Regions from separate parts of the Exiguobacterium sp. RIT452 genome, predicted to be linked through region 2. Evidence: riboswitches for the same ligand, from Rfam matches in the RefSeq annotation. Region 2 holds a riboswitch; each other region holds the start of a gene.
The links. A riboswitch is a leader RNA that binds a small molecule or an ion and turns the genes downstream of it on or off. The one in region 2 is predicted to bind thiamine pyrophosphate.

Region 1 (3,104 bases), on a different contig from region 2:
GCGCATCAAAAAAAGGAGAGCGCAAACAGCACTCTCCTTGACTCGTGGAAGATGCGCTTTGCTTTATTTTTCAGGTATTGGGTTCGTTAAAAAAGGGCAGACTAGTCCCTTAGAACGCCATTCCATGAAAAATCGCGCGCAACAGATACAGTTGTTCCATCAACCAATGCTTACACGCAGCAAAACCCATGTCTTCACACCACCTTTTCCGATTCAATACATCTATTTTACCATGCCTGACAGAAAAGAAAACGTTAATCTTTATTTAAACAAGCCGGCAATCGAGTTGAAGAATGCACTGAGACCATCAAACAACTTCGCAAAAAATCCTTTTGTCTCTTCTGAGGTCGCGAAGGCCTGGATATCTTGTCCAGCATCTTTCAGTCCACTCTCGATTTGACCCCAGTTCAGGTCCGCTTGTTCCATTTGATTAAACAGTCCGGTCAACCGGTCCATCTGAGCATCGGATAAATTGATGTTATTGTTTTGGATGACTTGGACGATGACGTTTTCAATTTCGACCTTCGTTTCCGGCTGTTGTTTCGCGATTTCCGCTTTGATTTCATTCATCAAGTCGGCGACTTTATCCGTCCCGACCGTTTTCCCGACATCGGATGTCACAGAGAGTTCTTGCTGGGCAAGGTCTTTTCGTTCATCCGTCAGTTTGATGCCGGTCTCGGCAGAGGTTTGATCGTACGCTTTCATGATCCCGGTCAAAGCCGAAGTTCCGGTTACCTTGTACGGGGACGTGATCGTAATGTCCGCATCCGTTACACCCGCCGTGACGAGGGCGTTGAGGTACATGTCTTTTGTGACCCAGGTGATGTTTTCGGTCGCGACAGATAATCCATCACCTTTTTCCGCCAACTCAATTTTAGCGGAAGAGTACATGCCGCCACCCCGTTGTGATTGGGGAATATTTTTCCCGAGATATTTTTCTTCATCGGCAGATGTTGCGATAATCGGAGTGATGCCTTCCGGTGCATTCAAGCGGGACAAGACCCACGATTTATCCTTTGCCCCAAGGGATTCGCCAAGGGTGACGATTGTTTTGTCAACCACTTGCTCAGCAGATGCGGCCGTCGGTAGCAGTAAGGTGGTAGCAAGTAAAGCAGATGCCGTCCATGTGATTGTTTTATTCATAAAAGTTCCTCCATAAGTTAAGTATCAGGTACTAAATTTAGTCTAATCGACCGGCGACAGAAGAGAATCGGTCTCAAGGACGAGCCGCCATCCACCTTCCGTCATGTTCATTGTACAAAAAAAATGAGCGAAATGACGAGAAAGGATCAATTCCACATCAAATCATGATAAACTCAAAACAAATCAAATAGCGACCACTAGGGGAGTCAGTAGGCTGACTGAGACGACGGAGACGTTCGGACCCTTTGAACCTGATTAAGTTTGGACTTACGGAGGGAAGTGGCGTGGACGATCCTCTTTTTATGGTCTTTTCACGTCATGCCTGACATCGGGTGTGGCGTTTTTTTGATTAACAAAGGGGGAAACGACATGACATTCAGTGAAGAAATCCGGCAAGCGGCACAACAGTATTGGGACAGCAGCTTTAGCCATCCGTTCGTCACAGGGATCGGAGACGGCACTTTGCCGCTAGCGAAGTTCCGCCATTACGTCCTGCAAGACGCCTATTACTTAAAACATTTTGCGAAAATCCAGGCCCGCGCTGCTTCGAAAGCCCAAGATTTTGCGACGATCGCTGAACTGGCGGAGCATGCGACATCGACGTATGCCGCAGAACTCAGTCTGCACCAATCGTTTTTTGAACCGCTTGGGATTGCAAGCGAGACGCTGGCTGAGTTCGAACCGGCACCAACGGCTTATGCTTATGTGTCGCACATGCATCATGCGAGTGAAGGGACGCTGGGGGAGACGATTGCCGCTATTTTACCGTGTTATTGGCTTTACTATGAAGTCGGACAGCAGTTACAAGGCTGTACGCCGGATTCTCCAATCTATGCGCAATGGATTGCGACATACAGTTCCGAATGGTTTGAACGGGTCGTCTTTGAACAAGTTGATCGTCTGAATGATTTGGCGGAGCGGGCAAGTGCCGAAGAACGGGAACGGATGAAACAACATTTTGTTAAAAGTTGTTATTATGAATTGATGTTTTGGCAGATGGGGTGGACGGAAGAGACGTTTGAAAAACAGTACATGCAGACGATGGAAATCACATCATCGAAGTAAGGAAAAACGTTTAAATCAACAAACACCGGATCCGACGATAATCGGATCCGGTGTTTGTTGTCTAAAAAAATAACTCAGCTGTGTCGTTCAATCAAATCCGCCAGACGTTGTTTGACGGCAGTCGGATTGGTTAAATCCTGATTGGATAACGAAAGTTTTGTCATCGTCTCGTCCGTACCGGCCATTTCACTGAACAGTGAACCAAGACTGTGCGCACGGCGGTCGATCTGGACGACGATATCGATGCCCGACCGGTCTTGTAACAGGATGACTTCGATTTCGTCCAGTTTATGGGCATAATGGGTGCCGCGTGCTGAATACTCGAGTTCTTGCGCGATCGGCAGATCTTTCCGGAAGCGGCCCGGTAATTTCTCTGTATCGGCTTTCTTTAAACGGAATCCGAGGTCTTCCATCGCTTCAAGGATGACCGATTGGTAGTCATTGGCTTTGACGACGACAGCATCGTGGTCAGAAGGGTCAACCGCCTGCGCGATATCAAGACCCGTTTCAATCCACGACTTGGATTGGCTGACGGAGAGCGGCGTATTGAACGGTACTTGGAGCGTGAACGGAATTTCGCGTTCGACACCTGCTTCAATCGTAAACGGGGCTTCGTTTAACGCAAACCGATCCAGTGTGAATGTCGTAAATGCCGTACTGTCGCCGACTTCTTGTTTGTATTGGGTATTGAAGGCAAGATAAATCCGGGCGATTTCCTGATCGACGCTGCCGCCTTTGATGTGGACGACGCCCGTGATCGTTCCACCGGGTTCACAGTGATCTTGTTCGAGTCGTGTATCGACCGTTGCGGCACCGATGCCGATTTGTGAAAGAATTTTTTTGAACATGTTGTTTTCCTCCTAAAAAATGAAGTATGAGCACTGAACAATAAAGCT
Region 2 (3,104 bases):
ACAATCCGGTGTCGGAAAAAGTTCGTTGCTCAACGCGCTTGAACCTTCGCTGGCCCTGGAAACGAGTCATATTTCGAAATCACTCGGACGCGGTCGACACACGACACGACATGTCACCTTGATTCCGCTCGGTGAAGGGTTAATCGCCGATACACCTGGTTTTTCAAACCTCGATTTCCCGCATGAAATGGAACTCGAAGAATTGCGTTGGTGTTTTCCAGAATTCGTCGCCTTGCAGGATGACTGTAAATACCGGGGATGTCTGCATTTGAATGAACCGGGATGTGCCGTCAAAGAAGCAATTGAAGCACACGAAATCATGCCCTCACGGTATACGAATTATGGTATGTTTGTAGAGGAAATCAAGAATCGAGCCCGGAGGTATTGAGATGATTAAAATTGCACCATCAATCTTATCAGCAGATTTTGCAAACTTGGAGCGGGACGTCAAAGCTGTCGAGGCGGCAGGCGCCGATTACATTCATTTTGATGTCATGGATGGTCAGTTTGTCCCGAACATTTCCTTTGGTTTACCGGTCTTAAACAGTTTACGCCAAAAAACAGATATGGTTCTCGACGTTCATTTAATGATTGATCGTCCGGAAAACTTTGTGGAGGCTTTTGTTGCAGCAGGTGCTGACATCGTGACCTTCCATGTTGAGGCGACGAACCATGTGCATCGTGTCCTCCAGCAAATCAAAGCAGCGGGTGCGAAGGCGGGGGTTGTTCTGAACCCGCATACACCGCTTACGACGATTGAACATGTCTTAGAAGAGGTCGATATGGTCTTGTTGATGACGGTTAATCCTGGATTCGGCGGTCAAGCCTTCCTGCCTGGTGTCATGACGAAACTGAAGCAACTTGCAGACCTAAAGGCAGAGCGTGGACTGACGTTTGAAATTGAAATTGATGGGGGTGTGAATGCGGAGACAGCGAAGCTGTGCATCGAAAACGGGGCGAACGTCCTTGTTGCCGGATCCGCGATTTACAATGCACCTGATTATACGGAAGCAATCACTAGTATTCGGAATGCGGCTCACGTATAATAAAAAGGCAAACAAAACTTAATGATGACCGCAAGGGGTGTCGCGTCAAGCGGCTGAGAGAAGTGATTGGACTTTAACCCTTCGAACCTGTTCCGTTCAGACGGACGTAGGGATGTGGCGCACGCAGGCAGTACGGCGTTCGTCGTACTGCCTTTTTGCCGTCCTGCGATTTTATTTTTAGGAGGAAACAAGTATGAAACGGCTACAAATGTTAATGGAAATTGCAATTTTTGCAAGTATCGGAGTGGTGTTTGATTTATTGATTCCCTTTAAGATGCCTCAAGGAGGAGCTATCAGCTTAGCGATGCTACCGATTTTTGTGATGGCGTTCCGTCACGGCGTCGTGGGTGGTGTCGTGACAGGAGCTCTCGTCGGAACGATTCAGCTGATGTTCGCGCCGCAAATCTTGACGGTCGTCCAACCGTTACTCGATTATACGATTGCATTTGGTGTTGTTGGACTGAGTGGTTTATTTGCCCGTCAAGTCAAAAAGGCGGCAGCGGCTGGGAAAAACGGACGTTTGATGGCCATCGTCCTGATGGCGACGTTCCTTGGTGCCGGATTACGGTATGTCTGCCATGTCATCAGTGGAATCGTCTTCTTTGCTGAATACGCAGAAGGTCCGGTCGTCCCGTACTCCTTGATTTACAATGCGACGTATATGGTTCCGTCGTATCTGTTGTGCGGTATCGTCGCAGGACTCTTGTTTACGACGGCGCCACGACTCCTCCGTTATTCGGCGCGAGGTGTCTGATGCGGGCTGTGATTGTTGCAGCAGGACCGGTCGAGGACATCCCGTCCTTAACGCCGTTCATCGACGAGAACACGGTGGTCATCGCTGTCGACGGCGGTGTCGCTACGCTAGTACAACAAGGTCTTGCGTTTGACTTGGCAATCGGCGACTTTGATTCGCTTGGATATACGCCGGAAGGGGCGGTGATTCATCCGGCTGAAAAAGATGAAACCGATTTAGAGCTCGCTTTGCGTCATGTCAACGAACAGTATGAAGTGACGGACGTGTTGATTTTCGGGGCGACAGGTGGTCGACTGGATATGACCCTGCAAAACGTCTATTTATTGAAACAGTTTCCGGCAGCCCGTCTTGTGACGAAGCGGGAAGAGGTGCGTTTCTTACAGGAGGGACACGATCAAATCAAGGCAGACCAGTATCATTACCTGTCCTTCATCCCACTTGTTCCGACCCGTTTAACGCTTCGGGGTGTCAAGTATCCGCTGACCGATCATGACGTGCCCGTCGGCGGCTCCTTAACCGTCAGCAATGAATGGACGGATCATCAGCTTGCCGATGTCACGGTCCACACGGGTGAAGTGATTGTATTACGAAGTCTCTCTGATAATAAAAAATGACTGAAAAAAGAACGTGACGGTCAGGAAATCACTCCTGCAGCCGATCACGTTCTTTTGGATTATGGTTCTAAGGTCGAACTGGCTGCCTGACGTTCCGTTTGGGCAGCGAGATGGTTTCCTTTAACGAACCAATGATACGACGCCCATGTCAAAAGGAAGAAGGGAACACCGATATATAAGGCGATCCGTTGATCCGCTTGGAAGGCAAGGCTGATCAGAACAAGCAGGTTCAAAGAAAATGAGAGAATCGGTAAGACCGGGAAAAATGGTGTCTTGAACTTCAACTCATTGACAGAGTGTCCGTCTTTGATGAATTGGCGACGGAAGGCAATCTGTGAAGCAGAAATCGAAATCCATCCGACCTGCGCCCCGAGTCCGGCGAGTGACAACAACCAGATGAAGACGGTATCTTCTGCAAAAAAGGCGGTCAGGAGTGATAACATGGCGAATAACATCGTAAAGCACAACGCGCGCATCGGTACCCCGCGCGAATTGATGATTGCGAGTTTTTTTGAAATCATACCTTCCTGCGACATCGACCATAACATCCGTGTCGCCGCATACAAGCCTGAGTTTCCAACGGATAACAGGGCAGTCAAGACAACGATGTTCATCAAGTCAGCCGCATAAGGAATTCCGATGGCGTCAAATACCATGATGAACGGACTGCTGATTCCGCTAGCTGTTTCA
Region 3 (3,104 bases), on a different contig from region 2:
CAAGAAATTAACAAAATTGATGCTGCGATTAATGAAAACATCTTCCGGATTTCGGAAAAAAATAAGCAAATTCGTCAGTTGAATGTGCAAATTGAAGATCTTGAACAAGAGATTATTCGTTATGAAGAAATGTTAGCCAAGCAAGAGGAATTGCTCGGAGATCGGTTACGGGTTCTTCAAGAAAATGATGGGAATTCAATTAAATGGGAAGAAGTCATTTTTGGATCAAAAAACTTAGGGGATCTGTTCAGTCGTGTCATGGCAGGAAAAAAGATCGCTGAACAAGATGATAAGATGATCGTGTCGTATTTGGAAACACAAGAAAAATTAGCTGAAGCAAAAGCTGAACTTGTTACGAAAAAAGCAGAACGTGTTCAAGAAAAAGAAGCTTTACTTGTTCAAAAGAAACAGTTGAAACAGCAGATGAAAGAGCGAAGTGCAACGTTGAAAAAGCTGCGTAAAGGGAAAGTGAAATTTACGACAGAGCTACTCGATGCAAAAGAATTACAGGCAACACTGGAAGCACAGGAACGTGCCATTGCGGCAGCAAAAGCCGCAGCGAAAGCAGCAGCAGAAAAGGCGGCAGCAGAAAAAGCGGCGGCTGAACAAGCAGCAGCTGAACAAGCCTCAAAAACAGCGGCTGACACGACACGTAAGTCGACTGGAAAAGCAGACAGTCCTGCACCTGTCGTCAGTGTGCCTGCTGGATCGGCGAAGTTTATTCGACCGGCAGCCGGTGGTGTCTCACAAGGATTCGGACCAGCAAGTGGTGTAAATGGGTATACATTCCATAATGGAGTCGACATCCGTGGTCCTGTCGGGTCGCCGATTCGCGCAGCAGCAGCAGGAACAGTCATTACAGCCGGAAGTGGCGGACCATACGGAAATCATGTCATGATTTCACACTTCCTGGATGGACAAGTGTATACGACGGTTTATGCGCATATGAATTCGTTATCTGTTGGGGCGGGTCAAACCGTATCACAAGGACAATCACTTGGAACACTTGGAAGCACAGGAAATTCAACGGGTCCACACCTTCACTTTGAGTTACATGTTGGTGGATACCAGTATAGTGCGACAGGACCGGCGAATACGGTCAATCCTCTCGGATATTTCTAAAAACGGGCTTCGGCTCGTTTTTTTTTTATGGCTGTGCTACAGTGAAAAAGAATATTATTACGAGCAACTAGGGGAGCTGGAGGAGTCCGGCTGAGAGGAAAACCATTCTGTTTTCGACCCTGTCACCTGAACTGGATAATACCAGCGTAGGAAAGTTGAGATCGAAGACATGAAAGTATCGTCCGGTATAACCGGTCGTTCATGGCGTCGTCTGCTTTTTTACAGCGGACGGCGCTTTTTGTTTTGTCGTCCGTTTTCTCTCCTTAGATTTGCTCACACGAAAGTGAGGAAACGATATGAAACATGTACTGACGATTGCAGGATCTGATTCTGGTGGTGGAGCGGGAATCCAGGCAGATTTAAAAACATTCTCCGCCCTTGGTGTCTACGGTATGAGTGTCATTACAGCAATCACTGCCCAAAATACGTTGGGGGTCCAGGCGGTTGAAGATGTGTCGCCGGCGCTCGTCGAGGCACAACTCACCTCGATTTTTTCAGATATTCGTGTGGATGCCGTCAAAATCGGGATGGTCTCGAATCAAGAAACCATCCACGTCATCGCGCAACAACTCAAGCACTGTCGCGTTCCGATCATTTTAGATCCGGTTATGGTCGCGAAAGGCGGGCACGATTTACTGCAGACGGATGCGAAGCAGGCATTGATGGAGGAACTGTTACCGCTCGCGACACTCGTGACGCCCAATATTCCGGAAATCGAGCGGATGATCGGTTATCCGGTTCAATCGATCGAGGAGATGCGGCAGGCCACAATCGAGCTGTCTAAACAACGGGTGGATGCCGTCTTGCTGAAAGGCGGACATTTGGAAGGGCAACAAGCCACGGATCTTTTATACACTCAAGGTCAACATCATTTCTTTGAGCAGGAGCGTCTGGATCGTCTGCATACACATGGGACAGGCTGTACGTTGTCAGCTGCGATTGCAGCACGCCTTGCGTTAGGGGACTCGCTTACCGACAGTGTAGCCCATGCCAAGCGGTATGTGACGGAAGCGATTCGTCATGGTTTTGCGCTTGGTCACGGGATTGGACCGACGCATCACTTTTATGAATTCTGGAGGGAAAATCATGTTACGAACCATTGAGGAAAAAAAACCATTGATCCATCATTTGACGAATACCGTAACCATCAATGATTGTGCCAATATGACACTTGCACTCGGCGGATCTCCTGTCATGGCGGACGATTTGTTAGAAGTTGAAGAGATGGTGGCACTTGCCGATGCCGTCGTGATCAATACAGGAACGCTGAATCCTGCGATGCGAAAGGCGCAACTGTTGGCAGGTAAAACCGCCAATCGTTTAGGGAAACCGATCATTTTGGATCCGGTCGGAGCAGGTGCGACTACTTTACGAACGGATTTTATGAAGGAATTGCTGCAACAGATTCAATTTACGGTGATTAAAGGAAATGCTTCAGAAATCAAAACGCTACTTGGGCAGGCGACGACAACAAAGGGAGTCGACGTCGCCGAAGGAGAATCGCTTGATCTTCATGCAGTCCGGGTGTTTGCGGCCGAATCCAATCAAGTCATTGTGGTCACAGGACCGGTTGACTTCGTGACGGACGGACAGCACGAGCTTCATCTTGATGTTGGAACGAAACGGCTCGGTCAAGTGACGGGGACGGGATGTATGACAGCTTCTTTGATTGCGACGCTGTTAGGGACTGGTTATGCATGTTTTGAAGCTGCTGCTTTAGGAACCTATTTGATGGGGAAAGCCGGGGAGCAGGCGGATGAGAAAAAAGGAATCGGTGATTTTCGGACCGGTTTGTTTAATGCCGTCAGCTTGATGACAGAGGAGACACTCCGGGAGGTGCACTTTAATGAAGCCTGATTATTTAGTGTATGCCGTGACGGATCCACGTCTTCAATCCAGACCCCGGCTGGTCGAAGCAGTGGAAGCGGCGATCAAGGGCGGGGCGACGATCGTTCAATTGCGGGAAAAAGAAGCCTCCGGAA
Region 4 (3,104 bases), on a different contig from region 2:
TTGAAGTCTACTATTCAATCAACGGCGTCCGAAACGAGGAACCGATTTGAAGCTGTTTTTCCCTGTTGTCTTCGCAACTGTCCTGTTGTCCGGTTGTGCCGACGAGACGGTGAAACCGGACGAACCGGCACCGAAGCAAGCCGAAGAAACAAAACAGCCGAAACCACAAAAACCGGAGCAACCGTCTGCCCGGGAACAAGTGGAAAATGAACTTAAGCAGACGGTCTCTCAGATGTCGACGGCGGAAAAAGTCGATCAACTGCTCTACATCGGTGTGGCCGGAACAGCATTGACGGAAGCGGATCGCCGGCTGTTGCAGCAACATGCGCTGGGTGGAGTGTTGTTACTCGGCGGTAATATCACGTCATCCGGCCAACTGAAGGCATTGACGGCTGACATCAATGAAGCGCAAACGTCGGATCAACGGGCATTCGTCGGTTTTGACGAAGAAGGTGGACGGGTCAGCCGGGTTCCGGACGCACAACTCAAACTGTCGCCGAGCCTGGCATATGGTCAAAAAAATGATCCGGAATTAATGGAAGACGTCGGGCAGACGCTTGGCTCCATTTCCCGTTTTTACGGATTCAACATGGATTTTGCACCGGTCCTTGACGTCAACAATAATCCGGCGAATCCGATCATCGGCGACCGGGCGCTCAGTGCGGACCCGCAACAAGTGGCACGACTCGGTGTGCCATTGATGCAGGGAATGAAGGAAGAAGATATCGTGCCGGTCGTCAAACATTTTCCGGGACACGGAGATACGACCGTCGACTCGCATGTCGGTCTGCCGCGGGTCGATGCGACGAAAGCGGAACTTGAGCAGACGGAGCTGGTCCCGTTTAAACGGGCGATTCAAGACGGGGCTGAAATGGTCATGGTCGCGCATATCCTGTTCCCGGCTCTCGACAAAAATCGACCGTCCTCGTTATCGAAAGAAGTCATGACCGGTGTGTTACGGAGTGAACTGAAATTTGATGGTGTCATCATCACGGATGATCTCGTCATGGGAGCCATCACAGAACGGTACGGATTAGCTCAAGCGGCAGGTCTTGCACTTGAAAACGGTGCGGATATGGCGATGTTTTCCTCACCCGGCGCGTACGCGTCCGTTCACAAGGAAATCATGGCGCGGATCAAACAAGGGAAACTGTCGACAGCCGATCTCAACCAGAAAGTCATGCGGGTCTTACGCTTAAAACAAACGTATGACTTGTCGCAAACGAAACGTGTCGACGAATACCAACGCTTGATCGAGCAGGTCAAAGCGGTCGAATCGGACATGCGACACTAATCAAGGGTGGAACTAATCGGACTACCCGTGGTAAACTACAGACGTACCACACAAATAAATATCTACACTAGGGGAGTCTCGCAGCAGACTGAGACGGAAGTATCCGGACCCTTTGAACCTGATCTAGTTCGTACTAGCGGAGGGAAGTGGTATCCGATCATCTATCGAGGGAACGCCAAGCGTCGCCCTTTTCGTAGGACCACTCCATCAGTTCATGGGGTGGTCCTTTTTCGTGTGGAAAGGAGGGGGAACGATGTCACATTTACACCTGATTACAACCGGACGCGACAGTAAGGAAGTGCTGGAACAGACCCTTCCGCAGCTCGCACTGTCCGTCGATCGCATCCACTTACGGGAGCCAACCTGGTCAGTCCGGGAATTGGTTTCCTGCATTGATACGTTGCTCGACCAAGGAGTCCGCGCAGACCAGTTGGTTGTCCATGACCGGCTCGATGCTGCACTCGTCACCGGCACGACCGTCCAGTTGACACGCCGCAGTCTGTCGGTCGAGCGTGTCCGGGCACAGTTTCCGACGATCTCCATCGGTCAATCGGTTCACTCGTTGACCGAAGCGATGGTGGCGGAACAAGCCGGCGCCGATTACGTGATGTACGGTCATATTTTTGAGACGGATTCGAAACCCGGCGTGGCGCCAAGGGGGCTCGATGCGTTACAGCAAGTCGTCGACTGGACATCGATCCCGGTCATCGCCATCGGCGGAATCAAACCGGAAAATCTGTCTGATGTCTTAACGACCGGGTGTAGCGGAGTTGCCGTCCTGTCCGGGATTTTGGGACAAATCCATCCGGCGGAAGCAGCCGGACGGTTCCGGGCGGTGATTGGACGATGAAACAACCGGATGTATTAATCGTCGGTGCCGGTATCATTGGTTTGACGCTCGCCTATGAGTTATTAAATCGGGGGCAAAGTGTTCGCGTGCTCGATCAGTCGGCAGTCGGACAAGGCGCGACACGGGCGGCAGCGGGGATGCTCGCGACGGACGAAGAACTGTCGGAACCGTTACATGCGTTAGCGGCAGTCAGCCGTGTCCTGTATCCGCAGCTTGTCCGTCAATTGTTCGACGAGACCGGGTTGACGAGCGGTTATCTCGAACTGCCGTTTCAGCTGCGCCAGGCAAAGCAAACCGTCCAATTTGAACGGGTCGGTCAAGTCGATCCTCCGTTGCTTGTCCGTGCGTTACGGCAAGCGATTGAACAGCGGGGTGGCGTGATTGAAGAACAGGTAAGTGTCTTGCGTCTTTTGCGGGACAGCGGGACGATAACCGGGGTGGAGACAAGCCGGGGACAACAGGTTGGTCGGCAGGTCGTCATCGCCGGCGGACGAGGATCGGAACCGTTGTTGCAAACGATCGGGATTCCGATTGATACGCTTCCGGTCAAAGGTGAGTGCCTATCTGTCCGTCTCACAACCGGTCGACTGGAGCAGACTTTGTTTCATGAGACGGTGTACCTTGTCCCGAAAGCAGACGGACGGATTATCATCGGCGCAACGGAACACGTTGGTGAGGAATCGACGACGGTCAACGCGGGCAGCATCTCGGACCTGTTGGCGGCAGCAATTGACGTGTATCCGCCGATCCGTGATGCGGCACTGGTTGACATCTGGTCCGGTGTCCGGCCGCAGACCCGTGACGGCTTACCGTATCTTGGACGGGTCAAAGGAATTGACGGTTTGTTGGTCGCGACGGGACATCACCGGCACGGCATCTTGCTCGCTCCGGTGACGGCACAAGTCCTCGCCGATTGTGTCATGAACCGAAAACCGGAAGTTACGCTGGAGGCATTTTGTT

Region 1: it holds a riboswitch for thiamine pyrophosphate, as region 2 does, so the genes downstream of both, tenA (thiaminase II) here and thiT (energy-coupled thiamine transporter ThiT) in region 2, are expected to answer to the same signal.
Region 3: it holds a riboswitch for thiamine pyrophosphate, as region 2 does, so the genes downstream of both, thiD (bifunctional hydroxymethylpyrimidine kinase/phosphomethylpyrimidine kinase) here and thiT (energy-coupled thiamine transporter ThiT) in region 2, are expected to answer to the same signal.
Region 4: it holds a riboswitch for thiamine pyrophosphate, as region 2 does, so the genes downstream of both, D3D03_RS02690 (thiamine phosphate synthase) here and thiT (energy-coupled thiamine transporter ThiT) in region 2, are expected to answer to the same signal.

What each region holds. Positions count from the first base shown of each region.
Region 1 covers NZ_QXJB01000001.1:277,940-281,043, forward strand. The annotation lists gene D3D03_RS01410 (DUF1002 domain-containing protein) at 262-1,143, opposite strand; TPP riboswitch at 1,333-1,438, shown strand; gene tenA (thiaminase II) at 1,513-2,208, shown strand; gene D3D03_RS01420 (sporulation protein) at 2,283-3,056, opposite strand.
Region 2 covers NZ_QXJB01000002.1:231,306-234,409, reverse strand. The annotation lists gene rsgA (ribosome small subunit-dependent GTPase A) at 1-388, shown strand, start outside; gene rpe (ribulose-phosphate 3-epimerase) at 390-1,046, shown strand; TPP riboswitch at 1,070-1,176, shown strand; gene thiT (energy-coupled thiamine transporter ThiT) at 1,240-1,800, shown strand; gene D3D03_RS06700 (thiamine diphosphokinase) at 1,800-2,414, shown strand; gene D3D03_RS06695 (amino acid permease) at 2,474-3,104, opposite strand, start outside.
Region 3 covers NZ_QXJB01000005.1:102,154-105,257, forward strand. The annotation lists gene D3D03_RS12060 (murein hydrolase activator EnvC family protein) at 1-1,122, shown strand, start outside; TPP riboswitch at 1,182-1,292, shown strand; gene thiD (bifunctional hydroxymethylpyrimidine kinase/phosphomethylpyrimidine kinase) at 1,419-2,225, shown strand; gene thiM (hydroxyethylthiazole kinase) at 2,209-2,979, shown strand; gene thiE (thiamine phosphate synthase) at 2,969-3,104, shown strand, end outside.
Region 4 covers NZ_QXJB01000001.1:531,077-534,180, forward strand. The annotation lists gene D3D03_RS02680 (OsmC family protein) at 1-50, shown strand, start outside; gene nagZ (beta-N-acetylhexosaminidase) at 47-1,294, shown strand; TPP riboswitch at 1,354-1,456, shown strand; gene D3D03_RS02690 (thiamine phosphate synthase) at 1,548-2,144, shown strand; gene D3D03_RS02695 (NAD(P)/FAD-dependent oxidoreductase) at 2,141-3,104, shown strand, end outside.